3 regions of the Paenibacillus sp. GCM10027626 genome follow, and region 3 is predicted to be linked to each of the others. Evidence: riboswitches for the same ligand, from Rfam matches in the RefSeq annotation. Region 3 holds a riboswitch; each other region holds the start of a gene.
What was found. Region 3 has a riboswitch for cyclic di-GMP ahead of ACFQ0N_RS28610 (MucBP domain-containing protein). Riboswitches for the same ligand answer to the same signal wherever they lie in the genome.
Positions count from the first base shown of each region.

Region 1: another riboswitch for cyclic di-GMP. It lies ahead of ACFQ0N_RS09155 (isopeptide-forming domain-containing fimbrial protein); the one in region 3 lies ahead of ACFQ0N_RS28610 (MucBP domain-containing protein).
Region 2: another riboswitch for cyclic di-GMP. It lies ahead of ACFQ0N_RS38295 (isopeptide-forming domain-containing fimbrial protein); the one in region 3 lies ahead of ACFQ0N_RS28610 (MucBP domain-containing protein).

Region 1 covers NZ_JBHTHC010000003.1:470,938-478,684, forward strand. Annotated here, with positions in the region: gene ACFQ0N_RS09155 (isopeptide-forming domain-containing fimbrial protein) at 1-3,597, opposite strand, end outside; cyclic di-GMP riboswitch class I at 3,828-3,925, opposite strand; gene ACFQ0N_RS09160 (Ig-like domain-containing protein) at 4,308-7,747, opposite strand, start outside.
Region 2 covers NZ_JBHTHC010000003.1:456,516-468,959, forward strand. Annotated here, with positions in the region: gene ACFQ0N_RS09130 (LPXTG cell wall anchor domain-containing protein) at 1-141, opposite strand, end outside; gene ACFQ0N_RS09135 (helix-turn-helix domain-containing protein) at 314-646, shown strand; gene ACFQ0N_RS38295 (isopeptide-forming domain-containing fimbrial protein) at 795-9,113, opposite strand; cyclic di-GMP riboswitch class I at 9,312-9,395, opposite strand; gene ACFQ0N_RS09155 (isopeptide-forming domain-containing fimbrial protein) at 10,340-12,444, opposite strand, start outside.
Region 3 covers NZ_JBHTHC010000019.1:92,945-105,388, forward strand. Annotated here, with positions in the region: gene ACFQ0N_RS28595 (discoidin domain-containing protein) at 10-6,528, shown strand; gene ACFQ0N_RS28600 (hypothetical protein) at 6,705-6,968, shown strand; tRNA gene ACFQ0N_RS28605 (tRNA-Gly) at 7,085-7,158, shown strand; cyclic di-GMP riboswitch class I at 7,755-7,841, shown strand; gene ACFQ0N_RS28610 (MucBP domain-containing protein) at 8,021-12,444, shown strand, end outside.

The DNA.
Region 1 (7,747 bases), on a different contig from region 3:
TGTAACTGTGTTACGGGTCTGGATCGTGTACAACAACGTGTCGCCCACTTCAAACTCATCCGTCTTCGTGTTGCCTGTTGCCTTCGTATCCAACTTCGCCGACTTCGTTGATTCAAGCGCTGGATAACGCGGATAAATCTCTACTGTCGTTGTCGGTTCATCTGGCTCACCAACATTGTCACCTTTGACAAGCGCTTTGTTTTGAATATCTTTACTTGCTTGGCCTGGCAGTACCTTCGCTTGGAAAGTTACCGTGCGCCATTCATTATCCGTAACTTCACCGAACTGTCCAACCACTTGACCATCGGCATAATGGCCGACGTCGTCTCCCATATCATCGGTAACCGCTTTACCATCTACACTCAGCGTTCCCGGTACGTAGGCCAAGCCTGCTGGGATCATATCTGAGATGACAAGATTCGTTACCAGACTATCGGAAATCGTGTTGCGGGTCTGAATCGTATACAGCAGTGTATCGCCCACTTCCGGGTGACCCGCATCCGTATTGCCTCCCGCCTTTGTTTCCAGCTTCGCCGTCTTTGTCGATTCAAGAACCGGATTCCGTGGCTCTACCTTCACCGTCGTTTCCGGCTCGTCCGGTGTGCCAGTATTGTCGCCGCTTACTACAGCCACGTTTCGGATCTCTTTGCTCGCTTGGCCGGCTTTTATGGTCGCCTTGAATGTCAGCGTATGCCATTCATTATCCGAAATATTTCCGAACTCTCCGATCACTTCGCCATTCACATAATGACCTGCATCGTCTCCTTCGGCGTCAGTGACAGCTTTGCCATCTATGCTCAACGTACCCGGTTCGTATGCCAAGCCTGCCCGGATCAGGTCAGAAATGACCAGATTGGTGACCAGACTATCTCTAACTGTGTTGCGGGTCTCAATCGTATATAGCAGTGTGTCGCCCACTTCAAACTGATTCGCATTTGTGTTCCCAGTTGCCTTCGTATCTAGCTCCGCTATCTTTTTGGATTCAAGTGCTGGATTGCGCGGATAAATCTCGACGGTCGTCGTTGGTTCATCTGGATCGCCGACATTATCTCCTGTAACAACCGCTGTATTTTGAATATCTTTGCTCGCTTGGCCTGGCAGCACCTTCGCCTGGAACGTTACCGTGTGCCATGACGTATCCGTGACATCTCCGAATTTGCCCGTCACTTGATCACCGGCATAATGGCCTGAATCCCCATCCTCAACATCGCTCACTGGGGTTCCGTCTACGCACAATGTGCCCGGTTCGTATTCCAAGCCTGCCGGAATCTTGTCAGAGATCACAAGATTGGTGACCATACTGTCTGCTACTGTGTTCCGGGTCTGGATCGTATACAGCAGTGTGTCGCCCACTTCCGGATGTTCTGTATCTGTATTGCCGTCGGCTTTGGTTTGCAGACTGGCCACTTTCGTTGATTCTAAGACAGCTCCGCGCGGATACACTTCAACAGTCGTTGTTGGCTCTTCCGGCTCGCCGACATTGTCTGCCGTAACAAGCGCTGTATTTTGGATATTCTTGCCCGCTTGGCCAGGCAGAACCTTCACTTGGAAAGTTACCGTGTGCCATGACGTATCGGTCACATCGCCAAATTGACCCGTCACTTGACCATTAGCATAATGGCCGCGGTCGCCATCCTCAGCATCGCTCACCGCTGTTCCATCTACGTTTAACGTCTCCGAAACGTATTCCAAACCTGTCGGGATCATGTCGGAGATCACAAGATTGGTAACCAGACTGTCAGCAACTGTGTTACGAGTCTGAATGGTGTACAGCAGCGTATCTCCCACTTCCGGATGCTTAGCATCTGTGTTGCCGTCAGCTTTTGCGAGCAGGCTGGAGGTTTTTGCTGACTCCAAAGCGGATCCGCGCGGATACACTTCAACAGTCGTTGTTGGCTCTTCCGGCTCGCCGACATTGTCTCCCGTAACAAGTGCAGTATTTTGGATATTCTTGCCCGCTTGGCCAGGCAGAACCTTCACTTGGAAAGTTACCGTGTGCCATGATGTATCGGTTACATCGCCAAATTGGCCCGTCACTTGACCATTAGCATAATGGCCGCGGTCGCCATCCTCAGCATCGCTCACCGCTGTTCCATCTACGTTTAACGTCTCCGAAACGTATTCCAAACCTACCGGGATCATGTCGGAGATCACGAGATTGGTTACCAGACTGTCGGCAATCGTGTTGCGAGTCTGGATCGCATACAACAGTGTGTCGCCCACTTCCGGATGATCTGCATCTGTATTGCCGTCAGCTTTGGTGAGCAGGCTGGAGGTTTTTGTTGACTCCAAAACAGATCCTCGCGGATACACTTCAACAGTTGTTGTTGGCTTATTTGGAACGTCGATGTTGTCTCCTTTGACAAGCGCTGTATTCTGGATATCCTTGCCCGCTTGTCCAGGCAGAACCCTCACTTGGAAGGTTATCTTGTGCCATGATGTATCAGTCACATCGCCAAATTGACCCGTCACTTGACCATTAGCATAATGGCCGCGGTCGCCATCCTGAGCATCACTTACCGCTATTTCGTCTACTTTCAACGTACTCGGGATGTATTCAAGGCCTTCCGGAATTGCGTCAGAGATCACGAGATTGCTAACCAAACTGCCAGCAACTGTGTTACGAGTCTGAACGGTGTACAGCAGCGTATCTCCCACTTCCGGATGATCAGCATCTGTGTTGCCGTCAGCTTTTGCTTGCAGGCTGGCTGTTTTGTTGGATTCAATTACAGCGGGATTAGGTGCGAATCGTGGTGTGGCTCCTGATGCTAAGTCAAAAAATACAGGTCCCGTCATTGCCCCCAGATAAGTAGTGCTTAGCGTATCCGGGTCAAGTATATAGAATTTGGGACTAGTGTCTCCAGCAAGCAGGAACATCTTACCGTTAGGCAAGAAGCTGATTCCCCTAACACCAGCCTCTATAGCTATACCATCTGAGTTTGTTATAGGGAGAGTTCTTATAATGGTAGCATTTCTTGGGTCCAGTTGAAGCACAGCGTTACCTCTAAAAAACCATAAGTAGCCTTCACCATCGACGACCAGGTCACCGCCCAAATCAGCGCCGGCGGCACTAAGACCCTTAATTTCACTTAAACCCTTTTCCTTTGTGCCGGTATCATAGAAAGCTAAGTATGTTTTGCCATTACTGCCGTACGAATAGTAATACTTTCCTTCGGCGGAAATTGCGGCGTTACCGGCTGTTCCAGATAATGTTGTCTCTAGTGTGGCAGTTCCATCTGCACTAATTTTATAAAGTTTATAAGAACCAGATCCGTGAAAGGCTCCGTAAATAGCATCGCCGGTAACGGGCATAGCTAAACCGTTCATATAATCAGATGGACCCATGGTAAGACCTTTAACCGCAATGGTTGCCTTTGGTTGCGCTGCTGGGTTATTCCCATCAAACTGATAGAGCGTCTTGCCGTCGGCAGAGATACCATACGAATCAATCGCATTAAGCGTAAAGGGCTCTGCAGCATGGACTTGCACTGTTGAAACAGGGGGCAGCACCCCTGTAATGACGAGCAATAATACAGAAAATTTAATTAAATAATGCCTTAGTATGTTTCTTCTTGTTCCCGCTCGGGTGTTATTCAATTGTCTCCCTCCAAACTGTGGTTATTGAAGACCACCAGTACTGCTAATCGACAATGACCGCCTCCTTGATCCGGTGCCATTACTGTCGCTTCCTATACCGCCCTGTTCCTTGTGCCATTACTTCTTCCCTGTTCCTTGATTAATAGCAAACACCTCTCTTTCAGCTCGAAGAAAAAGAAAACCTCCGTCCAAAAGCGAAAATACGCTAACAGACGGAGGTTTCCGTCGTATTCGGCAGCTGGCTGGCATTGGAATTCGCATCTTAAGCGAATCTTCAGCCCCTTTAGCTTTGCGTCCCCGCTTTTCAACGGGTTTGCCATTATCGTACGAGCTTGTATGTAGAGTTTTAAAATAAAACACTTGCTTAATTAGGATTATACTTAGAAAAAAATTGGTCGGTTAGGCCCGATGGTCCCAATTTTGTTAAAATTTATTTCTATTTGTAGGTTTTGGGGCTTATTTTTTTGAGAGTATAAACATCACTATTATTAATATTTGGGAATGGCCTTATGAAGAATTATAATCATGCCGCTTTCTAACAAATATCTACATATTTCTTCCTTTGTTCATAGTATATCAGCTGCTCCTATACATTTCCTATACAACCATCTGGCATGCATCAATATGGCAAATCTACATTCCCCTATCCGCAACAAAAAGCAACTGCCACTAGCTTTAATGGCCGGTGACAGCTGCTTCATTTCATGCTATTAGTCAATCAGATTAGTTGTTTTGAGCAAACGCTCCATCATTGCTGTCGCTTCCGAGCGTGTCATGCTTGCTTGCGGATTCAGCAGGTTCGCGCCTTTGCCTTCAATGACACCGGCTGCTACCATTTGAGCGACAGATTCTTTCGCCCAGTTGGACACTTTGTCCGCATCACCAAAGCTTGCAAGCGTTGCGGCAATTTCTGCCTGACTCATCGCTTTCGGTATCGCTGCAAATCGGTAGGCACGAGCGATCATCGCTATGCCTTGCTCGCGAGTGATTTCCTGCTCGCCACGGAACAAGCCGTCGGAGTAGCCCAGTACAATGCCAAACTCATTGGCAATCGTCACCGCATTATGGTACCAATGCGCTTGCGACACATCGCTAAACATGTTTTGCGGCACTTCCTGACGCATGAAGCCCATCCCCAACGTCACGATCGAAGCAAACTCCGAGCGGTTGACATTGCGGTTCGGGGAGTACGTATTGTTGCCTGTTCCTTTCAATTGCAGTCTTGCTGCAATATTGTTCACATTGCTTTGCGCCCAATGCTTCTTCACATCATTGAAGTCCTGCGGATTCCAGATCACCGAGTAGGTGCCCGCGCTGCGCAGATCGTTGATTTGGGCAAAGTAACGATCATTGATTTTTGTTACGACTGTTGGCAGATGGAACGTTGTGCCATCCGGATTCACCACGACACCCGTCGTAATCCGGTTCGGATCAATATCCTTCGGCAGTGCGATATATTTCACCGCATACTTGTCCAGTTGGCCTGCGCGGACGGTTTTGCCATCCTTCGAGAACGTCAGATCCAGATCGACCGGATGCACGAGTAGTTCATAGCCTTTCGCTGCTGCTTCATTGCGGGCGCTGTCGGCCAGCTCTTGCGAAGCGTTTTTAATGGTGATGTCCAGCGCAATATCTTTCAGTTCCGCGCCATTCCATTGCTTCGCGATAGCGTCCAGATCCAGCTGCTGCGCCGGAACCGGATAGATCGCCAGCAGTTCATCCTCAATCGTCAGCGTCGAGCCTGTGTCAACCAGCTTCTTCACATCCGCTGCGGTCAAGCCTTTTACTTCGACTTCTCCTTGGCCTGGTACGCGGATTGACAACTGATGTGACTTGCCGTCTGCCAAAATCTCATTCAGCTTGCCGGTATCCACTTGAACGGTTGTGACTTCATTGTCGCCATCTTTTTTTGTTGTTCCAGTTGCGAAATTGTTGTTTGCTCCATCCACGCTAGTGATAATATTGGCTGTTGTTGATGGGCCTGGACCCGGTGCTGGTATCCACCAGTTTCCTCCATCTGTGTTTGCATTTTCGCGTGTTACTGTGACGACATATTCTTTCACTTTGCCATAACGATCGGTTACTTTGACGATTACTTTGTTGTCACCGACATTCAGCGGAAGCGCTCCGCTCTCAGAGCCGCTTGCTACCATGGCAAATGAACCGTCGTTGACTTTAATTTCAATTTTCGAGCCTGGATCAACTGCTACTGGCGTAAACTTCAGTTCATATACACTGTTGGTTACAGTCATCGTATATGAACCCTTAGCTGGATCAAAAGCAGGGCTTAAGCTTCCACTTGAAGGTGTTAAAGAAACCAGTGATGGCAGCTTTGTATCCACCGTTACATTCTTTTTCTCTTTGGTGGATTTCCCATCTTTCGTAGCGGTTACTTCAATGCTGTACTCGCCATCCGGCAAATCAATATCTGGCGAGAAGCTCCACGTTCCGTCCGAGTTGACTGTTACTTCCGGCTTGCCAACTACTTTGCCGTCTTTGTCTTTAATTTCAACGGTTACCGTCGCTCCTGGGGTTGTTTTTCCTTTGAACTCTGGTTTTGCTACCGTTACGGTATTACCACTTGGTTCGTTGATTTCCAATGCCGGCACTGTTGTGTCGACGGTTACGTCCTTCGTTTCCGTTCTCGACTTGCCACCTTTCTCGGCAGTCACTTCAACTGTGTACGCGCCGTCTTTCAAGTCATTCTCCGGCGTGAAGTTCCATGTTCCATCTTCCTTAACCGGAACTTCCTTGGTTTCAATCACCTTGCCGTCTTGATCTTTGAGCGTTACTGTCACCTTCGCTTCTGGATCCGCTTTTCCCCCAAACTCAGGATTAGGCACATACACTTTGTTGCCGCTTGGTTTATCAATTTCCAGTTTAGGTAACGTGGCGTCTACCGTTATATCCTTCGTTTGTGTTACCGAATTTCCATTTTTGTCTGCGGTTACTTCAATCGTGTAGTCACCATCCGGCAGCTCACTTCCTGGGAGGAAACTCCAGGTTCCGTCATCGTTTACATTCACCTGTGGTTCATCGATTATTTCACCGTTTTTGTTTTTTATTTTAGCAGTTACCTGCACGCCTGCTTCCGTCTTACCTGTAAATTCAGGTTTGTTCTCGAAAACTTTAGTATCGGCTGGCTTTTCGATCTCCAGTGTTGGCATTTTTATATCATCGTTTGTTAAAGTAATTTGTTTAAAACTGATGATATTACCATTCTCATCAACTTCATATATACCTACATACTTATTGGTATTTGCATCTACATCTGGAATGTCATCACCTAAGTTGTAATCAGAAGCTCCTGCCGGAACCTGCTCGCCTTGAAGCGGAAATGGGAGCAACTTATCCGAAACAAGCACCTTATAGGAGTTACTGCCGCTAGCAGGTGTTACCGATACTGTCGTTGTTCCAACTTCAGTGCCTTTGGCCGCTGTAGCTTTCAGAACCTCAGCTGGCGTGATTGCCCCATCCCAGAACTTGATGGAATACACTTTTCCGCCTGTTGTCTTCTCATCTCCACCAGATATATAATCATCATGGAAGAAACCGAAACGAATCTTGTTATTGACTACAATAGGCGTTGCGCCGTTACTTGAGTCATCAACTTCTATTTCCTTAAGAAATTCACCATCTACGATCATATAAGCAGTAAACATTTTCGTAGTTGCATCTCTTGTAGCTATAATATCGATAATTTGCTTTGGTTGCACTGATGTTTTCCCACTAGTACCAACATCAAAAAACTTCAACTTTTTGTCACTGTCAAAGTAAAACCCTTGATCCTTGGTCTTATCTTTATAATCAATAATTTTAGTCCAGCTGCTGTTGAGAGTGTCATAAGAAAAACGAACTCCAACCGAATAACTTTTATCAATACTTTTTCCTTTCGGGTCAATGTCTAGGGTAAAACCGCCGCCTCTTTGCTTATCGGAGGTCCACCTCCAGTAGTCCCCGGCACTGTCTGTACCATATTCAGTTGTCGTATTGCCATAAGTTTTACCGCCATAAACACCTTCAACCACTGTTAATGTAGAACCTTTTTTATTATCTGCCGGCAGTCCCCCATTTCCCGGATCAGAAAACTCATAGTCTACTATGAGTTCAGGAGCTGTGTCAGCAGCCATTGCTGTTTTTGGAGCAAATA
Region 2 (12,444 bases), on a different contig from region 3:
GAGTAGGCCTCCTGCCAACAAATACGTGTACATATTGGTCGCTGTTTTTGGCAAGTAGTGCTGACCATTGTTCTTGCTGCCGCTTTCCGTGCCTTCCCCTGCACCTGTGGATTCCCAAGGTCGCTCAGGTGTCGGAGACAGGGTTGGTTGGTTCTTTCTCTCCCGGCTTCACCGGTTTATCAGGTTTATCCGATTGGCCTTGTTTGCCGGAAGAACTTAAAAGTTCAAATATATTTTATTTGAACTTTTGGTAATCTCCAAGAGCACTACACCATTGGTCTACACTTCTTATAGAAAGAGGTGAACGGCTAACATGAGTCAGTTATCCAAAATGATAGGTGAGCAGATACGGCATTACCGATCAACGAAGGGTTGGACACAGGAACAGTTAGCAGAAGTGCTGGAATCGCAAGGAACATATATCGGTCGCGTCGAGCGAGGTGAACAGAACATACAGCTTCAAACTCTAGAAAAAATAGCCGAAGCCTTGCATACCAACGTAATCGTGTCATTCGATCATGATCAGCATGAGCAGTTCAAAGCAGACGAATGGATATGGAAAACCGTTATGCTGCTTAAAGAACAGGATGTTCAGGATCGGGAACGGGCCTTTCGGGTACTGCGGGAAATGTTCTCGACACACTAAGCGAAGCTTCCTTGTCCTGTATTTGGGCACGGGAGGGGCACTATAACCGCACCCCCATGCTATCTAACGCTTACCACCAAAGAAAACTGATACAAGCACAAAAAGCAGCCCGCCTCCCGAAGGAGAGGGGCTGCTTTTTTAGTTTTTGCTACGAGGCATTCTTTTTATCGGTCTTTTTTCTTCTTGCCAGCCACATGCCGGCAATAAGGAGCAGGCCTCCTGCCAACAAATACGTGTACATATTGGTCGCTGTTTTTGGCAAGTAGTGCTGACCATTGTTCTTGCTGCCGCTTTCCGTGCCGTTCCCTCCACCTGTGGATACCCAAGGCTGCTCAGGTGTCGGACCCGGTTTGGTTGGTTCTTTCTCTCCCGGCTTCACTGGTTTATCAGGTTTATCCGGTTGCCCTGGTTTGCCTGGTTGTCCCGGTTTGCTTGGTTTGCCCGCTTGATGGTTCCCGTTGTCATTTCCGCCAACGATGATCTCCTCATAAGGCTCCTCCGGTGCACGTACATTGTCCCCAGCTACTTCGCCGATGTTTTTGATCTTTTTGCCGGCTTGGCCCTCTTCGACCTGGACCTGGAACACAATCGTATGCCACTTCGTATCCATGACATCGCCAATTTCTCCAACAACTCTTCCAGCAGCATAGTAGCCACTGTCACCATCTGCTTTATCCGTTACCTTATGACCATCCACTTTTAATGTGCCTGGCACATAAGCCAACCCTGCCGGCAATTCGTCGGCTATCACCAAATTACTGACCATGGTTCCTGGTACTGTATTCCGCGCTTTCACCGTGTACACCAGCTTGTCACCGGCTTTGATGCTGCCGCTGCCCAGTTTCTTCGAAACTTTTTGCGACTCTAGTACAGGAGTTTCAGGATCAGGAACAATTACTTTTTCAACTACCGTGATTGCTTCACGAGGGCTATCTGTCACTAACAGATTATCCCCGCTCACTTTAGCGATGTTTTCGATCGTCCGGCCAGCTTGTCCTGCTTTTACTTTTGCCTGGAACTCCAGCTTATGCCAGTTCATGTCTGTGATGAAGCCGAACTTCCCGGTTACTTTGTCATCCTCATAGTCGCCGTTGTCTTCATCTTTAGCATCGGTCACAGGCTTGCCGTCCACTTTCAAGCTTCCAGGGACGTACTCCAGTCCTTCCGGCAATTCGTCGGAAATGACTAGATTGCTTACGGTGCTGCCTGATACCGTATTGCGCGTCTGGATCGCATATTCGATCGTGTCGCCCTCTTCGACGTTACCGCCGTTCAGATCCTTGGATGTTTTATGCGACTCCATGACTGGAGATTGATACGGCGGGTACGGCGGATAGATAATCGGCTCATTGTCGACGAAAATCTCTTTCGTCGGTTTACCCGGTTCGCCAATGTTGCCGCCTGTGACTTCCGCGACGTTTTTGATCGTTTGACCGGCTTGTCCTGCTTTCACTTTGGTCCGGAACTCCAGCGTATGCCAGTTGGTATCGGAAATGTTACCGATGATGGCGTTCATAACGCCGTCCTTATAGCTTCCGCTATCGTCTCCTTCCGCATCTGTAACAGCTACGCCGTCTACCTTCATGCTTCCGGCGACGTATTCCAAGCCTGCCGGCAGAGTATCCGAAATCTTCAGATCGGTCAGAACGCTATTGCTTACTGTGTTTCTTGCCCGGATCTTATAGATAACCGTATCCCCGACTTCGTACTTCTGCTTGTTTTCAGTCAAATTCGCTGCCGACTTCTCGGATTCGAGGGCCGGATAACGCGGATAAATTTCGACTGTCGTTGTCGGCTCATCTGGCTTGCCGACATTGTCTCCCTTGACAACCGCTTTGTTCTGAATATCCTTGCTCGCTTGGCCTGGCAGCACCTTCGCTTGGAAGGTTACCGTATGCCATGTCGTATCAGATACATTGCCGAATTGACCAGTCACTTGACTGTTCACATAATGACCAGCATCGTCTCCTTCGGCATCAGTGACAGCTTTGCCATCTACACTCAGGGTTCCAGGAACGTATTCCAAACCTGCTGGAATTTTATCCGTGATCACCAGATTGGTGACCAAACTATCCGCATTGGTATTGCGAGTCTGAATCGTATACAGCAGCGTGTCGCCGACTTCTGGATGTGCTGCATCTTTATTGCCATCCGCTTTAGTTTGCAGACTGGACGTTTTGGTCGACTCCAAAACCGGGCCGCGCGGATAAATCTCGACTGTCGTCGTTGGCTCGTCCGGCTCGCCGACATTGTCTCCTTTGACAACCGCTTTGTTCTGAATATCTTTGCCCGCTTGCCCTGACAGTACTTTCGCCTGGAAGGTTACTGTATGCCAGGACGTATCGGTCACGATGCCGATTTGGCCCGTCACTTGGCCATCAACATAATGGCCGCGGTCTCCATCCTCAGCATCGCTCACCGCGATTCCGTCTACGAACAACGTTCCTGGAACGTATGCCAAACCTGCCGGAACTTTGTCCGTAATGACGAGATTGGTGACTACACTGTCGGTTACGATGTTACGAGTCTGGATCGTATACAGCAGCGTGTCGCCTACCTCTGGATGATCCGCATCTTTATTGCCGTCTGCCTTGGTTTCCAGCTTCGCCGATTTCGTCGATTCAAGCGCTGGATAACGCGGATAGATCTCGACTGTCGTTGTCGGCTCATCTGGCTCGCCAACATTGTCACCCTTGACAACCGCTTTGTTCTGAATATCCTTGCTTGCTTGGCCTGGCAGCACCTTCGCCTGGAAGGTTACCGTATGCCACGACGTATCGGTCACATTGCCGATTTGGCCCGTCACTTGGCCATCGGTGTAATGGCCGGCATCGTCTCCTTCAGCATCGGTGACAGCTTTGCCGTCTACGCTCAGCGTACCCGGTACATACTCCAAGCCCGCCGGAAGTTTATCCGTGATCACCAGATTGGTGACCAGACTATCGGCATTAGTATTGCGAGTCTGGATCGTATATAGCAGTGTGTCGCCTACTTCTGGATGATCCGCATCTTTATTGCCGTCCGCTTTAGCTTGTAGACTGGACGTTTTGGTAGACTCCAAAACAGGGCCACGTGGATAAATCTCCACTGTCGTTGTCGGCTCGTCCGGCTCGCCGACATTGTCTCCTTTGACAACCGCTTTGTTCCGAATATCCTTGCCCGCTTGGCCAGGAAGCACCTTCGCTTGGAAGGTTACCGTATGCCAGGACGTATCGGTCACATTGCCGATTTGGCCTGTCACTTGACCATCGGCATAATGGCCGGCATCGTCTCCTTCGGTATCAGTGACAGCTTTGCCGTCTACGCTCAGCGTGCCTGGAACGTATGCCAAGCCTGCCGGGATTTTATCCGCGATGATCAGATTGGTGACAACACTGTCGGTTACGATGTTACGAGTCTGGATCGTATAAACCAGCGTATCGCCAACTTCAGGATGATCCGCATCTGTATTGCCGTCCGCCTTCGTATCCAGCTTCGCGGACTTCTCCGATTCAAGCACCGGGTAGCGCGGATAAACTTTCACTTCTTCTTCCGGCTTCTCTGGCTCGTCAATATTGTCTCCTTCAACGGCGGCTATATTTTTAATATCCGCACCAGCCTGGCCTGCTTTTACCTTCACTTCGAAAGTAACCGTATGCCAGTCCGTGTCTGTGATATCGCCAAATTGGCCCGCCACCTTGCCATCGACATAATGACCTTTGTCATCGTCTTTTGCGTCTGTAACAGATTCGCCATCCACTTGCAGGCTGCCTGCGACATACTCGAGACCTTCCGGTATTTCATCGGAAATCACCAAGTTTTTCACAAGACTGTCTGTGATCGTATTCTGGGTCCTGATTGTGTAGAGAAGGGTGTCACCCACTTCCGGATGTTCCTTGTCCTTGTTACCCACAGCTTTTTCTTTAATCGTCGAGGATTTCTCCGATTTCAGGACAGGATCTTTCGGATCAACCTTGACAATCTCCTCTGGTTTATCCGGCTCATCGATGCTATCGCCTTCAATAGTGGCTATATTTTTGAGCTCTTTGCCAGATTGACCGGACATAATTTTTGCTTCGAATGTAACTGTGCGCCATTCCGTATCGTTCGCTTCACCGAAGTTCGCTGTAATGGTACCATCTTTGAACTCACCCATACCTTCATGACTTACTTCTAGGCTGCCATCTACATATTCGAGCCCTGCTGGAAGTTGATCGGTGATCGATAGATTTGTGATCAGGCTTTCCGACACTTTGTTGCGAGTCTTGATGGTGTAGACAATCGTATCGCCCACTTCGTATTTTTCTTTCCCTGTCACAGCGTTGATGGCTGTTTTCTCGGATTCGAGCTTAGGTACCCTTGGATAAACTTTTACTTCTTCTTCCGGCTTCTCCGGCTCGTCAATATTGTCTCCTTCAACGGCGGCTATATTTTTAATATCCGCACCAGCCTGGCCTGCTTTTACCTTCACTTCGAAAGTAACCGTATGCCAGTCCGTGTCTGTAATATCGCCAAATAGTCCAGCTACCTTGCCATCGACATAATGACCTTTGTCATCATTTTCGGCATCTGTGACAGATTCGCCATCCACTTGCAGGCTGCCTGCGACATACTCAAGGCCTTCCGGTAGTTCATCGGAAATCGCCAAGTTTTTCACAAGACTGTCTGCGATCGTGTTCTGGGTCTTAATGGTGTAGAGAAGTGTGTCACCCACTTCCGGATGATCCTTGTCCTTGTTACTCACAGCTTTTTCTTTAATCGCCGAGGATTTCTCCGATATCAGGACAGGATCTTTCGGATCAACCTTGACAATTTCCTCTGGTTTATCCGGGACATCGATGTTACCGCCATCAATAGTGGCAATATTTTTGAGTTCTTTGCCAGATTGACCGGACATAATTTTTGCTTCGAATGTAACTGTCCGCCATTGCGTATCCGTTACATCACCGAAATTCGCCGTGACCTTGCCATCTTTGAACTCGCCTGTGCCATTATTGCTTACTTTCAAGCTGTCTGCCACATATTCGAGTCCTGCTGGAAGTTCATCCGTAATCGTCAGGTTTTTCACTTCACTATCCGATACTTTGTTGCGCGTTTTGATTGTGTAGACAATCGTATCGCCAACTTCGTATTTTTCTTTCCCTGTCACAGCGTTGATGGCTGTTTTCTCGGATTCGAGCTTAGGTACCCTTGGATAAACTTTTACTTCTTCTTCCGGCTTCTCCGGCTCGTCAATATTGTCTCCTTCAACGGCGGCTATATTTTTAATATCCGCACCGGCCTGGCCTGCTTTTACCTTCACTTCGAAAGTAACCGTATGCCAGTTCGTGTCTGCGATATCGCCAAATAGTCCAACAACCTTGCCATCGACATAATGACCTTTGTCACCATCTTTATCATCTGTTACAGCTTGACCATCCACTTTCAGGCTGCCTGCGACATACTCGAGACCTGCCGGTATTTCATCGGAAATCACCAAGTTTTTCACAAGACTGTCTGCCATCGTGTTCTGAGTCTTAATTGTGTAGAGAAGGGTGTCGCCGACTTCCGGATTGTCCGTATCTGTATTGCCATCAGCCTTTTGTTGAATCGCTGCTGATTTTTCCGATTTCAGGACAGGATCTTTATATTTGATCGGTGTTTTTACTTCATTCGTTTCAGTTTGTTTTTCTTCATCTATTAGCAAGTCTTTAAATTTCACTAATGCCTTGTTCATTACATCTTTTCCTGCATAATTAGACAAAGCTTTTACTTTAAATTGAACAGTAATTCCATCAGGCAGGTCAGTGATATTCGGTAAAGTTCCGACATTAAAAGTTACTTTGCCGTCAGCATAATGACCTGCATCCTCATCTTTCTCATCTGTTACCGTTCCTTTTTTAGGACCGTTCAAAATTTTCATTGATCCAGGAACATACTCTGTACCTTGAGGTATCGCATCTTCGATGACTGTATTTTCGGCAATGTCGCCACCACCATTTTTCACGGTGACTTCATAGATTAATTCATCCCCAGCAAATACGTCACTTTTTGGACTAACCGTTTTTTCTGCTACGACACAAGGCCCTGTACCTAGAAAGATGTCGTCTAGATGATTACCATGTCCGATCGATCCAGTGGACGTAGATACAGCCTCAAATCCAAACCTTGTCACGGTTTGTCCTTCCGGAACGGTATAGGATCCCGTATAAGTTCCCCAGGCCGTATTGTCATCGGACATTTGTTGTATGATTGAGGTATCATAAGGATCGGCTGTTGCCGGTCCGATTCGGAGTTGCATCGTATCAACTCCGCTTAGCCCTATATGTGAAAGTCTCCAATAGATCGTCTGTCCGGGTGTAGTCTGGACATCTTGATATAACATGCCGTTTATAGCAGCATTTATTTCTGCAAATCGATTACCATCAACAGGAGGAACATGTTCTTGTACATAAGGAGCAGGGTAACCTGCAGCATAGTCCCATATTTCAATCCATGTATCAGTAGTCTCCCATCCTGGAACTTCATCTACAAAGTACCCAAATGAACCATTCATTGAACCTGTTCCAGGTGGTTCCTCAAAACTGCCATTTATCAGGGCTACCGGGATGCCACATCCGTCTGGTGGATCTGGCGGATTAAGTGGATAGACCACAACAGTATTCTTCGGCTCGTCAGGCTTGTCTAGATTGTCGCCAGTGACAGCCGCGGTATTTTCAATCGTCTTCCCAGCTTGTCCTGCTTTTACCTGTACTTCGAATGTAATCGTATACCATTCCGTGTCGGTTACATCCCCAAACTTTCCGGTTACTGTAAGATCGGCATAATGGCCTTGATCATCATCCTGATCATCACTGACTGCTTTACCGTCTACGGTCAGTGTACCCGGAACATATTCCAACCCTGCCGGAATTTTGTCGGAGATCACGAGATTGCTCACGAGAGTATCTGTTACCGTATTGCGCGTCTGTATTGTATACAGCAACGTGTCTCCCACTTCCGGATGAGCTGCATCTTTATTCCCATCCGCTTTTTGTTTGATTACTGCTGTTTTATTAGATTCGAGAGATGGAGAAGGATTTAGATTGATGTGAATCGTGATTGTTGCTTCTGCCGTTCCGCCATGCCCATCATCAACAATGACAGTAAACGAATCATCACCAACATAGTCTTTATCCGGCGTGTAAGTCCACGTTCCATCCTCATTCACTATAATCGTACCATGAATCGGCTGTTGACCCGCTTTATAGGTTAGACTGTCGCCATCTGGATCCGTCCCGTTTACTTGCCCCGAGACCGGCGTATTTACCGGCGTAGTCTTTGTATCATCCGGGGCGACTGGCGGCTGGTTAGTAGCCGGAATTGTGTCAGAATCACTGGCGCAACCGGCAGTAGCCGAAAGTGTAATGTCTTTTGAATGATCGGCATTGTTCAACACCGCATGAATCTTTCCGTCTGCATCTGCTACTAAAGCGGTTACAGGCTCTCCGTTTGGTCCGTTTAGGTCTCCTACTGTAGAAGTAAAAGTATCCAGCTGTGCATCGGGAACTGGATTACCTAGCGGATCTAGCAGAATTGCCGTAACATTGTATACCCCCGGTTCGCCAGCCGGCTCAGACGCTAATTTCACACTGCTAGGTGCTTGCCTGTACTCATTTGGCTGAGCAAGGGTATCAATAGGTGCGTAGTTATTGACAAAATACCAGCTATTGATATCATGAGTCTCGTTATTCGGGTATCCTGTCGAAGCGGTAAAACCGGCGTGAATAGGTTTTCCATCAAATATCGAACCAAGATCTATGTTATTTACTTCTAAAATTTTGTTAGCACTCGCTCTATCTGGTGAAGTTCCTAGACGTACCTGAACATTTTGGGCTAAACCATCATAGTCGATCCATGTGTAATACAGTGTTCCGTTTGATAAAACATAATTGGTGCCATTAGCCCCATTATACTGATCCAAATCGGTATACCAACCATCCTGATTTTCCACCGATCCATTTTGCGCAAGTCCAATGTAGTTTGAAGAAGGATCACGATAAACTGTGTTTAAAAAAGTATCATATTTAACAGCGAAGCTGGGTTTAATACCGTAATACCCTATACCGCCTCCCTCACTTAACTGACTGGATGTACCGGTCTGGATCGTAAAAGTCAAACCGTCACTAGCCTCTTCCGTATTTGGACTCATTTTAAACGAAAAGGCTGTACTGAATGAATAATTGTTTTTTGGGCAAATTGCATTTTTGTTAAAAACGCTGCCGCTTTTCATTGGCTCTGCCGGTGTCAGCCGTATAAAGTTTGTCCCACCGGGAACATTGGCAGTACCATCCGATTCAAACAATTGATTAAACGTATCATTAGAGAATCCATCCAATTTATAAGTCAGCCACTTATTATCTGCAGCCGCCTTTGCATTTTGAAATGGAAGAATCGGATTGTACGCAATAATGATGAGAAAAGCCATCAAAACTTTAAAAATCCGATTGATTAGTAATTTTGTTTTCAATGTATTCCCTCCTTATTTATTTTTTACTTTGAATGTGGGAGGATATGTTGGCGGATACGTTTTCATCTTCCTCTCCTTCTTAAATTAGTAGAAGCAACTCATTGCTGCAGTCATCAATGAACACCTCCTCCTCATGCCCAAAATAAAAAAACTCCATCGTAACCGAACATGCGCCAACAGATGGAGGTTTCCATCATATTCGGCAGCTGGCTGGCATTGGTTGACCCGTTAGCCCCTATAGCTTTGCGTCCCCGTCTTTCAACGAGTTTGCTATTATCGTACGATGTATTTAATTTTCTAAACAGAAATCACCATTAGTATATATTGAAATAAGTCTAAAGATCAGGTACGATAGCCCCAAGTTTGCTGTAATCTATAGTTATTTGTCTAATTTTAGGAAGAACGGACGCAACCAGCATAGTTCCTATACAAAGATCCGTTTCACGTTTTCTTGAGTAATTCCACGGCAGCGCTTTCTATGGAGCGTGCACAGCGCTTACTCTCGTCAGTTAATAGAAGCATTCATTCCTTACCAAGCCACTTCCATTATTTGCCATAATTTCACTATTGAGTAAGAACAAAATCAAACACACGAACAGTCAACGGGGTTGCCATTATCGTACGAGCTTGCATTTAGTATTTTCCGCATTAAACACTTGCTTAATTTGGATTATACTTGAATTAAAATTGATGGGTTAGGCCCGATAGTCCCAATTTGGTTAAAATTTCTTTTTATCTATAGCTTCCTGGGAATACAACATCACTATTTTATTAATGTTCGGGAGTGGTTTCCTTTCATATTTATAGTATCAACTACTCCTATACATTTTCTATACAACTTATGGCCGGTGACAGTTGATTCATTTAATGTTAGGAATCAATAAGACCTATTGTTTTCAGCAAGCGCTCCATCATTGCCGTTGCTCCCGGGCGTCATGCTTGCTTGCCTTCAATGACAGCACGCCCGTCCTGTAGCACTAGTTTTTATATAAATTTTTCCCAGACAATGTAGTTTAATAAAAACGCAGTTCCCTTTATGGTTATGGGCGAGATAGTAGCCAGTAACAATCGGTTTTCATCCAGAAAATGAAAAAGCAGCTCGTCCTGAGGGTCATCATTATAAACCCGATCCCATGCTTTCTAACGCTTAACCTTCAATGAAAACCGATACAAACACAAAAAGCAGCCCATCTCCCAAAAGAGAGGGGCCGCTTTTTTAGTTTTTTCTATGAGGCATTCTTTTTATCGCTCTTTTTTCTTCTTGCCAGCCACATGCCGGCAATCAGGAGCAGACCTCCTGCCAGCAAATACGTATACATATTGGTCGCTGTTTTTGGCAAGTAGTGCTGACCATTGTTCTTGCTGCCGCTTTCCGTGCCGTTCCCTCCACCTGTGGATACCCAAGGTTGCTCAGGTGTCGGAGTCGGTTTGGTTGGTTCTTTCTCTCCCGGCTTGACCGGTTTATCCGGTTGCCCTGGTTTGCCTGGTTTGCCTGGTTTGCCCGGTTGATGATTCCCGTTGTCGTTTCCGCCAACAATGATCTCCTCATAAGGCTCCTCCGGTGCACGTACATTGTCCCCAGCTACTTCGCCGACGTTTTTGATCTTTTTGCCGGCTTGGTCCACTTCGACCTGGACTTGGAACACAATCGTATGCCACTTCGTATCCGTGACATCGCCAATTTCTCCGACGACTCTGCCAGCCGCATAGTAGCCATTGTCACCATCTGCTTTATCCGTTACCTTATGACCATCCACTTTTAATGTGCCTGGCACATAAGCCAACCCTGCTGGCAATTCGTCGGCAATCACCAAATTATTGACCATGGTTCCCGGCACTGTATTCCGCGCTTTCACCGTGTACACTAGCTTGTCACCGGCTTTGATGCTGCCGCTGCCCAGCTTCTTCGATGCTTTTTGCGACTCTAGTATAGGAGCCTCTGGGTCAGGGACATTCTCTTTTGGAACAACCGTGATGGCTTCACGCGGTCTATCCGGCACTAATAGATTATCCCCGCTCACTTTAGCGATGTTTTCGATCTTCTGGCCGGCTTGCCCTGCTTTTACTTTCGCTTGGAACTCCAGCTTATGCCAGTTCAAATCGGTAATAAAGCTGAATTTCCCGGTTACTTTGCCATCCGCATATTCGCCGTTGTCATCATCTTTGGCATCGGTCACAGGCTTTCCGTCCACTTTCAAGCTGCCAGGGACGTACTCCAGTCCTTCCGGCAATTCGTCGGAAATGACCAGATTGCTTACGGTGCTGCCTGATACCGTATTGCGCGTCTGGATCGCATACTCTATCGTGTCGCCCTCTTCGACGTTACCGCCGTTCAGATCCTTTGAAGTTTTATGCGACTCCATGACAGGAGATTGATAAGGCGGATACGGCGGATAGATAATCGGCTCGTTGTCCACGAAGATCTCTTTCGTCGGTTTACCCGGTTCGCCAATGTTGCCGCCTGTGACTTCCGCGACGTTTTTGATCGTTTGACCGGCTTGTCCTGCTTTCACTTTGGTCCGGAACTCCAGCGTGTGCCAGTTGGTATCGGCGACGTCACCGACGATGGCGGTCATAACGCCGTCCTTATAGCTTCCGCTGTCGTCTCCTTCTGCATCTGTGACGGCTACGCCGTCTACCTTCATGCTTCCGGCGACGTACTCCAAGCCTGCCGGCAGAATATCCGAAATCTTCAGATCGGTCAGAACACTATCGCTTACTGTGTTTCTACCCCGGATCGTATAGATAACCATATCCCCGACTTCATACGTTTGCTTGTTTTCAGTCAAATTCGCTGCCGACTTCTCGGATTCGAGGGCCGGATAGCGCGGATAAATCTCGACTGTCGTTGTCGGTTCATCTGGTTCGCCGACATTGTCTCCCTTAACAACCGCTTTGTTCTGAATATCCTTACTTGCTTGGCCTGGCAGGACCTTCGCCTGGAAGGTTACCGTATGCCAGGAGGTATCGGTCACATTGCCGAATTGACCAGTAACTTGACCGTCCACATAATGGCCAGCATCGTCTCCTTCGGCATCGGTGACAGCTTTGCCGTCTACGCTTAGGGTTCCTGGAACGTATGCCAAGCCTGCCGGGATCACATCAGAGATCACCAGATTGGTGGCCAAACTATCGGCATTGGTGTTATGAGTCTGGATCGTGTATAGCAGCGTGTCACCTACTTCTGGATGATCCGCATCTTTATTGCCGTCCGCTTTGGTTTCCAGCTTCGCTGACTTTTCAGATTCCAAAACTGGACCCCGTGGATAAATTTCCACTGTCGTTGTCGGCTTGTCCGGCTCGCCAATATTGCCGCCCTCTACCAATGCTT
Region 3 (12,444 bases):
TGTGAGAGTATGGGATCAAAGTACGCCATTAAAAGAGGGGGAAGGGGCAAGAAGGCGCTGGCCGTATGGTTGGCCGCACTAGTGGCCGTGAGCGGAATCGCGTTCTCGGCGCCGAGCAAGGCTGCAGCGGTGGTAACGCCGGGCGCGCCGGAAGTACGGCTGACCGCGACCGCGATTACTGCATCCTCCAGTAAGGCCGGTCACAGGCCCGAGCTGGTACAAGACGGGCTGTTCAATGATGAAGCCAAGAGCTGGATACCGGCTGCGAGACCGACGGCGTCGGAACCGCAATGGATCCTGTTCGACTTCGGGCATTCGGTGCGCGTAGGAGCGCTGGAAGCGGCAGTCACTTCGAACGAGGGGCCGAAATCATACGCGATCCAGATTTCGAGCGATGGAACCCGGTTTCGCACCGTGGCGACGAAAAGCGTTAAAAGCAGCAGAACATTGTTCAGTTCCTGGGATGCTGTGGAAGCTCGGTACGTCAGGCTGTACATCACGGACAGTTTCGGGGACGACAGCGCCATCAACGAGATTACGGTCTATCCGGACATGCTTCCGCATCGCGTCGGCGTTCTATCGTGCTTTCCGGACATGAACAACTTCGGCGACAAAGGGTTCGACTCCTTGCGCGCGCAGCACCAGCAGTTGGCCAATGTATGCGTCAGCGTAGCCGACCCGGGCAGTCCCGGCATCAACATAATGCCGGAGCTCATTGACAACACCAAATTCCCGAATGGCATATCGGCCCAGGACGCGGTGGCTTACGTCAGCGACCCCACCCACTATTCATGGAGTTATGCGGATCCGTTTGTCAATCGGTTTGTCGATAACGGGCTCGATATTTGGCTCGGGTTTCAAGGGATCACCAAACGCGCCTTCCCGGATTTCTATTCCGATATCATCGATGAATCGGGCAGAAAGATCGAACATCGGGACTTTTTCAACGAGACGAGCAATCGGACCATCATTGAAATCGCCAAGCAGACGGTACGACACTTCGACAGCAATCCATATGTCCGGATGTTTTCCATCCTCGGCCCGGGATGGTTCGGCGGTATCGAATACTATTCGGGCAGTAACCCGGAGCTGCTGGCCGTTTACAGCGACAGCGCCCAGCGCAATTTCAGGCAGTGGCTCGCGAGAAAGTACGGTACGGTCGCCAAACTAAATGAGGCGTGGGGCAAACAGTACGGCAGTTTCGACGAAATCCTGTCTCCGCTGCCAAACCGGACGAACGCGAACGCGGTGGACAGCCGACCAGAATGGGCGGACCTGATGTTCTGGAAGATCGAATATATGGACAAGTACATCGCAGACTATATGGCCGCCATCCGCTCGGTCTCGGACAAACCTATCCATGTGGAAGTCGACGGAGGATACCAGAGCGCGCCGATGGAAACCGGGGAAAGCATGGGCAAGATTGCGCGGGATATTAGCAAATACGACAACGTCATCCTGGGCAACAGCAACCTGGACGCGCCGTACGGCGTGGCGCACTACACGGCCACTGCGAAATTTTACAAACTGCAGGGCTCGATGGACGATACGGCCCAGCCTTCTGGGAAGGTGCATTCCGACAACGCGTTCAACTTTTTAAGCCGCGGCGCGGGTACGCTGGAGCACTCCGCGCTCGGCTGGGACTACGGCGAATTCAACGATTCTAGGGGCAAATGGGATCCAAGTGGCGAGTATGCGGGTAACGATCTGTACCGCTATACGAAAGACAACGCCAAGAAGTTCAGAGAGATCAATCCGAAGCCCTCAGGGTCGGATGTGCTCATTTTCAATCCGTGGTACGCCAATCTGTTCAGAAAGGGCTACGACCGAAACGACCACAATTTCATTTTTGACGCCGATCACGGCATTTCCTGGTACGGCTCGGCTTTCGCGAGCTGGACGCATTACCTTGATTCGCCCGACCTGATGGACGACTTCCCGATTGAAGACGGTGCGCTCGCGAACTATAAAGTTTTCATCAGTCCGAACATGGACTTGACGCTGACTTCCGACAAAGGGGAGGAACGGATCAAGGACTGGGTCAACAAAGGTGGGGCTTTCGTAAGCTTCGGCAAGGACAGCTTCAACTACCGTCTGAACCTGGACACGCAGCGCGTGACGGGCAGCGAGGACGTCAGCGCGTGGATGATGGGCATGTCGGGCGGAGCGGAGGCGGCGGAACGGGTAGGGACGAAAGTCAAAGTGTCGGCGAACGCCCCGGCGTGGCTCAAATCCCTGGCTCCGGGACAAACGGTCAGCGTCAGCCTCGACGGTCCGTCGCAAGGCAAGGCTTTTAAACGGCTCGTACCCGGCGCGGTGCCCGTGCTTGAAGACGAGGGCGGCAACGTCATCATGTCGGAGCTGAAAGTAGGCAAGGGCAGCGTGCTGTTCAGCACCCTTCCCGTCGCGAACAACGCGATGTTCAAAGACACGTTTATGAGCCGCTTGCTATCCGATTACGCAGATTCCCGCGGCATCAAGCGGACCGTTACTTTCGATCCGGATAAATTTCACGTTGTGGATGCTGGTGAAGACGCATACAGCGGCAAACAGGTGATCGAGGTGGCCAGAAACGCGGCCGCAAGCGCGAACGATGTCCTGGTCATCAAGCATGCCCCGTCCCTGGACAATGTTGACGCGATTATCGATCTCAATTGGGAAAAAGACAGCTTGATCCACTATACCTTCAAGCCTGGGAAAGCATTCGTTTACGTACCGAGTCCGGAAGGGGCCATCACCGGTTCGGCCACGATCGAAGAGGCCAATGGCAAGCAACTGATCACGCTGGACCTGGGTAACCGCTACGCGATCCAAACGATTGCGCTCGATGCGGAACACCGGATGGAAGGCTTAACCTTCGATAACGGAACTTACGGCACCGGCTGGAAAACCGCAGCGTCCGCTTTTGGAAACGCGCCCGTACAAGCGGCGAACGGTGAATATATGGCGAATTCGTCAGGAGGAGCGGGATCGCTGGGTAAAATCTCCAGCAGCCTGTTCACGGTAACGGACGATGTGCTCGCGTTCCGCTCCTCGGGTTATAAAGGAGCAGTATCCGAGGCCAAGCCGCCGGAAACACCGCCCAAGCTTATCGCAGGCTTCGAGACCGGAGACTGGAGCGAACTGGCCTATATCGACACGAACGTGTTCGGCAGCGCTCCCGCGACCGACGGAGCTGGATGGGTCAAGGATTGGGGCGGACACTACGCCGCCTCGTCGATTGGCGGACAATTGAAGGGCAGGCTCCAAACCAAAAACTTCGTCATCGATCGGCCGACGCTGACGTTCAAAGGTGCGGGCTGGAACGGCATATCTTACGACACTGGCCCTTGGCCGTATCCGCTGAACAATAGGTTCTATTTGAAGGATGCGGAGACCGGTCAGGTGCTGATCGAGCAAGCGCCCGAAAACCAGAGAGGCGACAGCGACATGTTTAGGAGCTACGCCTGGGATGTTTCGGCATACGCCGGACGCGAAGTCTATTTCGAAATGGTGGACGCGGTAGGTGCTGAAGAAGCTGCGCAGTACGGCGGAGGCTTCGATTGGCTGGCGGTCGATGACATCATGCTGACCGGCGAGCCGTTCGATGCCCCGGTTCTACCGACCGGATTCAACGCTTATTACTTGAAAGCCGTGGACGGGACCGTTTTGCGCATCGCCTACCCGCCGGATAACGACGGGATCGGCCAAGTGGCATGGGACGTATCTAACCTGAAGGGCAAACAGGTTTATTTCGAAGCGGTACAAGGCAACGACAGTACGGAGAACGGGTGGTTTGCTTTCGGAAATCTCTTCGGATACAACAACAAAGACCATATAGAGGATCCTTATTGGTCGTTCGAGTCCGGCACCTATGACGGCTGGGAACGTACTGGCAACGCATTTCCGGCCGAGCCGAACTCGGTGAAGATGGGCAGGCCGCTTGGCACGGACAACGGCAAGTATTGGGCGGACTCGTTGGTGAGCGGCGAGAATGCGACAGGTACGCTCACCTCGAAAGCGTTCGTCATCGAAAAACCGTTTTTGACCTTCCTCGCCGCCGGTTGGAATGGACAAGACGGTTGGGATCCGCCTAAAAACTACTACGAATTGATCGGTCAAGGTGGTGAGCGTCTTCGCATCGCCACGCCGCCCGGCATGGAATCCCAGCCCTTGAACCAATTCATCAAACGGTTCTGGGACGTCTCGGATCTGGTCGGCCAGACGGTCCGGTTTCGCATGGTCGACGGAGATACCGCCAGCGGCTACGCTTGGTTGGCGTTGGACAGCATCACGCAGGAGGACAACTTCAACTTCGAGTGCGGCTGCTATACGACATGGACGACGACAGGAACAGCATTCGGAAGCGCGCCGTCGGGCGTTGCGGAGCATCCGGAAACCGTAGGCGCAAGAGGTTCGAAATGGGAGGATTCCCGTGCCGGTGGAGTCGGCGCCGTCGGCACGATCACGAGCGTCCCGTTTACGCTCAGAGCGGACTTTGTTCGATTCCTCGCAGCCGGATATGGCGACAACGGGAACAATTATTACCGACTTGTGGGCGAGGATGGAAACGAAATCGGAAGGACAGCGCCGCCCGACGATTCTAGCTTTAAGATGCTGACGATTGATGCCGCGGGGCATGCAGGCAGCAAGGTGCGCTTTGAAGCGGTGGACGGCAGCGCCGATGCGAGCGTTGGCTGGTTGGCTTTCGACGACCTGAACTGGCGGCAGCTGCTTCCTGATCGCGTTGCATTGAGTGTCTCGAACGATGGAACGGAATGGACGAAGCTGGCAGACTGGCATGGCAAAGAAGCGACCCGTCTCTCCTCTGCGTTGGCTGAAGGCGAGAACGTACGATATGTGCGGTTTGAACTGCCGAACGGCAAAATTGACCTCTCGTTTCTAGACCTGATCCGAATCCAACAGCGGGTCGAAACGGTGGCGTCCGGCATGCTCCCGCAAGACGGCTTGTTGGACTTGGGAGCCGACAAGCAGGTAAACGGCATCCAACTGGCGTTTGACGGCAATCCGTCAGAAAAGAGTTTTCGCATCGAAGCTTCGGCGAATGGCCGGGATTGGTCGCAGGTGTACAAGGCGATCGACAGCAAGAAAGGCGTCGTTCAGGCGATGTTTCCCTCCATTACGGCCAGATATATCCGGATAAGCGGAGGGGAGGCGCCGGCGGACGCTGAGATCACGGTTTATCGGGTGTCGGAACCTGCGTTATCGCCCGATTATGTCCGCGAGCCGGCCGATGGGACGGGAAACATCGACATGGGCAATCCTTCGATTCCGTCGGATGGAGGATCGGTAACGCCGGGCGCAGCTCCTGCACCGCTCCCGGAGCTTTCGATCACGCGGAACGGAGTCGTAACGACCGTATCGGTTTCCTTGAAAGCGGCATTGGATCCGTCGACCGGGAAGGCGTCCGTTCAAGTAGACGACCGTTTGATGGCGGAGCTGTTGAATAAGGCGATGGAGCTATTAGCCGAAGGGAAGCAGGTGGAAGTCGCCATCCGGGCGGAGTCGGCGGAGAAAGCAGATGCGGTCGTTGTGGACTTCCCAGGGGATGCATGGAGGCTCACGGCCAATGCCTTTTCATGGTCATTGCGAATCGATGCGGGGATCGCGAGCGTTGCTTTTGACGCCAAAGCCGTGGCTTCCCTCAGCGCCGCCGCGAACGCAGGGAATATCAGCATCCGTATATCCAAAGCCGCTTTCGGCGCTCTGACCCTGGAAGCGCAGGCCAAGATCGGAGACCGGCCGGTTTATGATTTCGCCGTCATGGCAGGGGAGGAGAAGCTGGACAGCTTTGGCGTAGGCGCCGCGGAAATCCACATCCCTTATACACCGAAGCCCGGAGAGCAGAAGAATGCCATTATCGCTTACGCGATCGACGAAGCCGGCAAGCTTAACGTTGCGAGAGGCAGGTATGACGACGCGAAAGGAGCCGTTCGGATCAAAACCGCACCATTCATGTCGTTCGCGGTTGGCTACAACGAAGTCGGCTTCAAGGACGTTGCCGGTAAGGCGTGGTACCATGAGGCCGTGGCGTTCATATCGGCCAGAGATATTGTCAGGGGTTTGGGTGGCGGCTTATTCGCGCCTGAACGAAATGTAACCCGTGCCGATTTCCTCATCATGGTTATGAACGCCTACGGCATCGAAGCGGACGCAGACGGAACGGGCGGCTTCGCGGATGCGGGGAACAAGTACTATACCCGATATCTCGGCACGGCGAAACGCCTTGGACTGGTATCCGGCACAGGCGGCGGCAATTTCTCGCCCGAGTCTTTTATTCGCCGTCAAGACATGATGGTCATTCTTTATCGGGCGTTGGAAACGTTAGGCGAGCTGCCGACGGGATCAAGCGGGCATACCTTGAAAAGCTTCCCCGACTCGGACGGTGTAGCCAAGTATGCCAGGACCGCCATGCAGCGGTTTGTGGAAGCTGGTATCATGAACGGTAACGGAAAGAGGCTGGCCGCGCCGGCTTTCTCTACGAGGGCGGAGGCCGTGCAGGTGCTTTATCGGCTGTTGACTCTATAAGCGGACGAGGCTAATCTGGATATTATTCTCCGGATCAGCCTCGCAAGGAAGCACGTGTCAGCTCAAATAAAAAACTAACCCGAACCTGATGGAGTACTCATTTAAAAATCTAACTTTGTATTCATGACAGAATGGCCCCCGAGGGGGCTGCCGCTGACGCGGAAGCGTTAAACGATATGACCGGCAATCATATTAACCATGCCAACGATTTTCTTGTGCGTTGGTATGCGCAGTATATGATGCTTGTGGAACAGCAAGGGTTCGGCCAGGCGGCCGGCTCTTGGGATCGGGAAGCGCTGATGAAGGCGCCCACTTATACGTATGCGCCGGGAGGCGTGCTGACGCGAACCGCAGCAGGAGTCGACAACCGGCTGCGGTTCGCGATCCCGGTCTATGGCAGCGGATTCGTTCCGGAATCGGAGCTAACTGAACAAATTTGATAGACCGCACTAGATAAGTCTTTTTGCAACATCATAACACACTTTAACAGACCCACCACTTACTTTGGGACCAGGGGGTCGCATGTTCAAATCGTGTCGTCCCGACCATCAAATTTGCGGGTGTAGTTCAATGGTAGAACTTTAGCCTTCCAAGCTAATAGCGTGATTTCGATTCCCATCACCCGCTCCAGAAGCAGACTTTTGTTCCCTGCCTATGAATATCTACTTTTCTATGGGACAGCAAATCTTCAAATATACGTGGTTATGCTCCCTTTTATATCTAGTAACTTTTCTCTTCATGTCCAAGAAGCCGATAGTGAAATCATAGCTTGATCATAAAAATCCGAATCTACAAAGCGCAAGCATTTGGGAGGATATCGGGTGCCCTGGCATCATCATACGTTCTATCAACTTCTGTTTGTGCTGGAGGGTCCGGTTCGCCCGAGAGTTGCGCTGTTGTAAACCTCTGGAGGGCCCAAGCCCAAATAGACGTCTTTGTAGGCCGAAACTTGGATGGACTATGTCCCGTATACTGGCATTCATCAAAAAAAGCTGAAAGGGACGACACAGTTTCGGTGGGTCCTTTTGGCAATTACGTTTATTGAGCATTGAGGTTGTAAGTGAAATTATAAGCAGGCAGACGGGGGCTGATGAGACCTGATTGGGGAGAGTGGGTGACTTTATCACGAATAACACAAAGTTCAAAAGTTCAAAAAAATGGTTGACTAAAGAAAAATATGAAGTTATAATCTCGTGTGAAGTTACAATTATTGGGTCAAATTTACCAATCGAATAGGGCACACTAACCGAAAGGTTAGGCCGCAAAGCCAGGAGTCTAACAGTCGCAAGACTTATGATCGTCCGGTTGCATTTTCACAAGATGATGATGCAATCGGCGATTTTTTTTGTTTTTCTAGTAAACTCGCAGCTATCGTCAATAGAGATTCTACTGCTAAAGGTAAGACTGACTATGCAGGAGGAGGTGATCGCCTTTTGTAATGCAGCCCAAACCGATGTTGTTGGTATTCAGGAAAAGGAGTGATATCAAAGAAATGGGTGTTGGCAGAAAGTTATTAACCCTTTTGTTTGCTTTGGCACTGATTGTTAATGCTTGTTATCCTTTTCAACAAGCTTATGCGAACGGGGCCTCAGGCGGGGAGCTCGTTTGGCCCAATCCCGGCGCCATTAACCTGAACAAGCAAGCAGAGCCCACCGGTACACCGGGGGAATGGAAGATTAAGCTGACCGTAGAGGGCAAAAATCTGGAGACAACTTCTGATGTCGTGCTTGTCATCGATAAGTCGGGCAGCATGGACAGTAACAAAAGGATGTCCAATGCGAGGACGGCGGCAAACCGATTTGTCGATGAGCTTCTTATCCCTGATTCAAACACAAGAATAGCGGTTGTAACATTTAATGAAGGTGCTCAGGATGTTTCCGGTTTTAAAGGGGCCGCTGAAAAGGAAAAGCTGAAATCGTCCATTAACAATATTCGCGCATCAGGCGGTACGAATATTCAGGCAGGCCTTCATCGGGCCCGGGAACTGTTGGCCGAGAGTACAGCGCAAGCCAAGGCCATCGTGCTGTTAAGCGACGGCGAGCCGACATACAGTTATAAGGCTGGTGCTGCTACCAATTATGTGTGGCCAGATAAGAAATATAACTTTATTCTTTCCAAGTTCGACTACAGTAAGGTCATAGGGTCAGGGTCAGATTACGATCTAGATACGTGGTACGGGGATTGGGAGTATAAGGTAAATGGCTTCAAAGTCAAAACAAATGGCATAGCGACTTTGTCGGAAGCGCACAGTATTATGAACGATGACAAAGTCACCATATATTCCATTGGGCTGGAAGTCGGTAATAACAAAAATGCTACTTATGTGCTCAAGAACAGTCAGAATGGCGGTTATTATGCTTCAAGCAGTTCCGAACTGGAGGGAGTATTCGATCAGTTGACAGGACAGTTTGCCTATGCTGCCAGAAACCCGGTTATTATTGACCCGATGGGAGATATGTTCAACCTTGTTGATGGGACGTATGAAGCAAGCCAGGGTGAGGTGAAATGGGATCCGGCCACGGAGACGTTCCGCTGGGAAAGCGGCAATATTGAAGAAGGAAAGCCGGCGACGCTGACCTATACGGTTCGCATGGATATGGCGAAAAATCCGAACCCGGTTCAGTTGTATCCAACTAACGGTACAACAACCATCACTTACATCGATGCCAACGGTTCGGAGACGACCAAGGAATTCGTCGTTCCGGAGGTAAGCTACGGGAAAGGCTCGATCAATGTTAAAGGCTATAAAGTAAATAAGCAGGGCCAGCCGGTCAATAAAGATGGCGTTGTAGTAGAGCGTCCGGAGCTGGCACAGGAGATTTTCAGCGGTCATTTTGAAGAGAATGGAGAAAGAGCGCTGGAGTTAGACAAAACTTACTCGGTGGCGGCTCCGTCCATCAATGGGTACGTACTCAAGGTTGGTGACGATCCGACCCGTGTCAATCTTACTCGAACCAATCCAACGGCGACCGTTTGGTTCGGCTACATTTCGCAACAGGAGCTTATAGCGACCGTAAGCGGTTCGGCAACGGATGAATCAACCGACCTGCCACTTAAAGGCGTGAAAGTGACGCTGAAAAATAAAGACGGGAATAAGGTTGCCGATGCGACAACCGATGCCAATGGAGCCTATTCGTTTACTGAAGTGCCATATGGCAAGTATACGGTGGTATTCGATACCCCGGCAGGCTATCAAATCGTCACACCGTCCGGCGGCTCAAAAACGATCACGGTTGATGGCAATAAAGAAGTCGATGCGACATATGTACCTGCAGAGCAAAGCGTAACGGTGAAATATTTGGAGCGTGGAACGAAAAAGGAATTGTCAGCTCCAACTACGAAGAACGGCAAGTATGGTGAAACGGTAACGCTGGAAGCTGCGTCGGTAACCGGCTATACGGCAGAAAAAGCAACAGCGCCTTACACATTTACCGCCGCGGAAAACCAGGAATACATTTTCTACTACAAGGCAAATGATCAAAGCGTAACGGTGAAATATTTAGAACGGGGAACGGACAAAGAATTGTCAGTTCCAACCACGAAGAGCGGCAAGTATGGTGAAACCGTGACGCTAGAAGCTGCGTCGGTAACCGGCTATACGGCAGAAGAAGCAACAGCGCCATACACCTTTACCGCGGCGGAAAACCAGGAATACATTTTCTATTACACGGCAAACGATCAAAGCGTAACGGTGAAATATTTGGAGCGTGAAACGAATAATGTATTGTCGGCTCCTACCGTGAAAAGCGGCAAGTTCGGTGAAACCGTAACGTTGGAAGCAGTTGAAATAGCGGGATATACGGCAGAAAAATCAACAGGAACATACACCTTTACGGCGGGGGAAAATCAGGAATACATTTTCTACTACAAGGCAAATGATCAAAGCGTAACGGTGAAATATTTGGAGCGTGGAACGGACAAAGAATTGTCGCCTCCAACCGCGAAGAGCGGCAAGTATGGTGAAACGGTAACGCTGGAAGCAGCTAAGGTGGCAGGATACACAGCCGAGAATGCGACAGCGAGCTACAAATTTACCGCGGCGGAAAATCAGGAATACATCTTCTACTACTCGGCAAACAAGCAAGAGGTAACGGTGAAATACCTGGAACAGGGAACGGACAGAGAATTGTCTGCCCCGACCAAGCAAAGCGGTAATACTGGTGAAACGGTAACGCTGAAGGCTGTTTCAGTAGCAGGCTACACGCCAGTAGAGAGCGAAGCAAGCTACACGTTTACGGCAGCAGCTTCTCAGGAATATATCTTCTACTACACGGCAAACGAGCAAAATGTAACGGTGAAATACCTGGAACAAGGAACGAACAAAGAATTGTCAGCTCCGACCGGGAAAAGCGGTAAAACTGGTGAAACTGTCACGCTGAAGGCTGTGCCAGTAGCAGGTTACACGCCAGTAGAAGGCGAAGCGAGCTACACGTTTACGACAGAAGCTTCTCAGGAATACATCTTCTATTACACAGCAAGCGAGCAAAGCGTAACGGTGAAATACTTGGAACGGGGAACGGACAAAGAATTATCTGCCCCAGTCAAGCAAAACGGCAAGTATGGCACAACAGTAACGCTGGAAGCTGCGCCGGTAGCGGGCTATACGCCGGAAGTGAACGAAGCGAGCTATACGTTTACAACAGACGCTTCCCAGGAATACATCTTTTACTACACGGCAAACGAGCAAAATGTAACGGTGAAATACCTGGAACAAGGAACGAACAAAGAATTGTCAGCTCCGACCGGGAAAAGCGGTAAAACTGGTGAAACTGTCACGCTGAAGGCTGTGCCAGTAGCAGGCTACACGCCTACAGAGATTCAAGCGAACTACACGTTTACGGCAGCAGCTTCTCAGGAATACATCTTCTACTACACAGAAAATGAGCAAAGTAGTGTAAGCGTAGCGGTGAAATATCTGGAGCGTGGGACGGACAAAGAATTGTCGACTCCAACCGTGAAGAGCGGCAAGGTCGGTGAAACGGTAACGTTGGAAGCCGCGGCGGTAGCAGGGTACACGGCGGAAAACGCAACGGCGACTTATACGTTTACGGCTGAAGCTTCCCAGGAGTACATCTTCTACTACAAAGCAAATGAGCAAAGTAGTGTAAGTGTAACGGTGAAATATTTGGAGCGCGGAACGGATAAGGAATTGTCAGCTCCAACCGAAAAAAGCGGCAAGGTCGGCGAAACGGTAACGTTGGAAGCCGCGGCGGTAGCAGGGTACACGGCGGAAAACGCAACGGCGACTTATACGTTTACGGCTGATGCCTCTCAGGAGTACATCTTCTACTACAATGCAAATGAGCAAAGTAGTGCAAGTGTAACGGTGAAATATCTGGAGCGAGGCACGGACAAAGAATTGTCGCCTCCAACAGAAAAGAGCGGCAAGGTCGGTGAAAGCGTAAAGCTGGAAGCCGCGGTGGTAGCAGGTTATATGGCGGAGGAACTGACAGCAGTCTACACGTTAACTGCCAACGCCTCTCAGGAGTACATCTTCTACTACAAAGCAGTAAATCCTGAAGATCCAACAGTAGTGAAAAAAGTGGATAAACAAGAGTTGTCTTCGCTTGATGAAGAATTTACGTTCACCACAACCTACACCTTCGGAGAGCATATCGGGGACTGGTCTCAGGTTACTCTTCGTGATCAATTGGAGCCGGTATTGGTAGTGAAAAATGTCCAATTGACTGTAACAGGCGACGTCTACGGAGGCGGACATCATAGTGTAACGGACAGTGTTTATGGCACACCAAACGTTGATGGAAACACTGTCGAAGTGAAACTGCCAAAGCTGGACGGTTCATATCAATATTTATCCGGTAAACAGTATCAGCTTGTTATTACAGTCAAAATCGCTCCGAATGTTGAAAAATCCCTGTTGAGCAAGTACATTCAAAACGATAAAATTGTCATTCC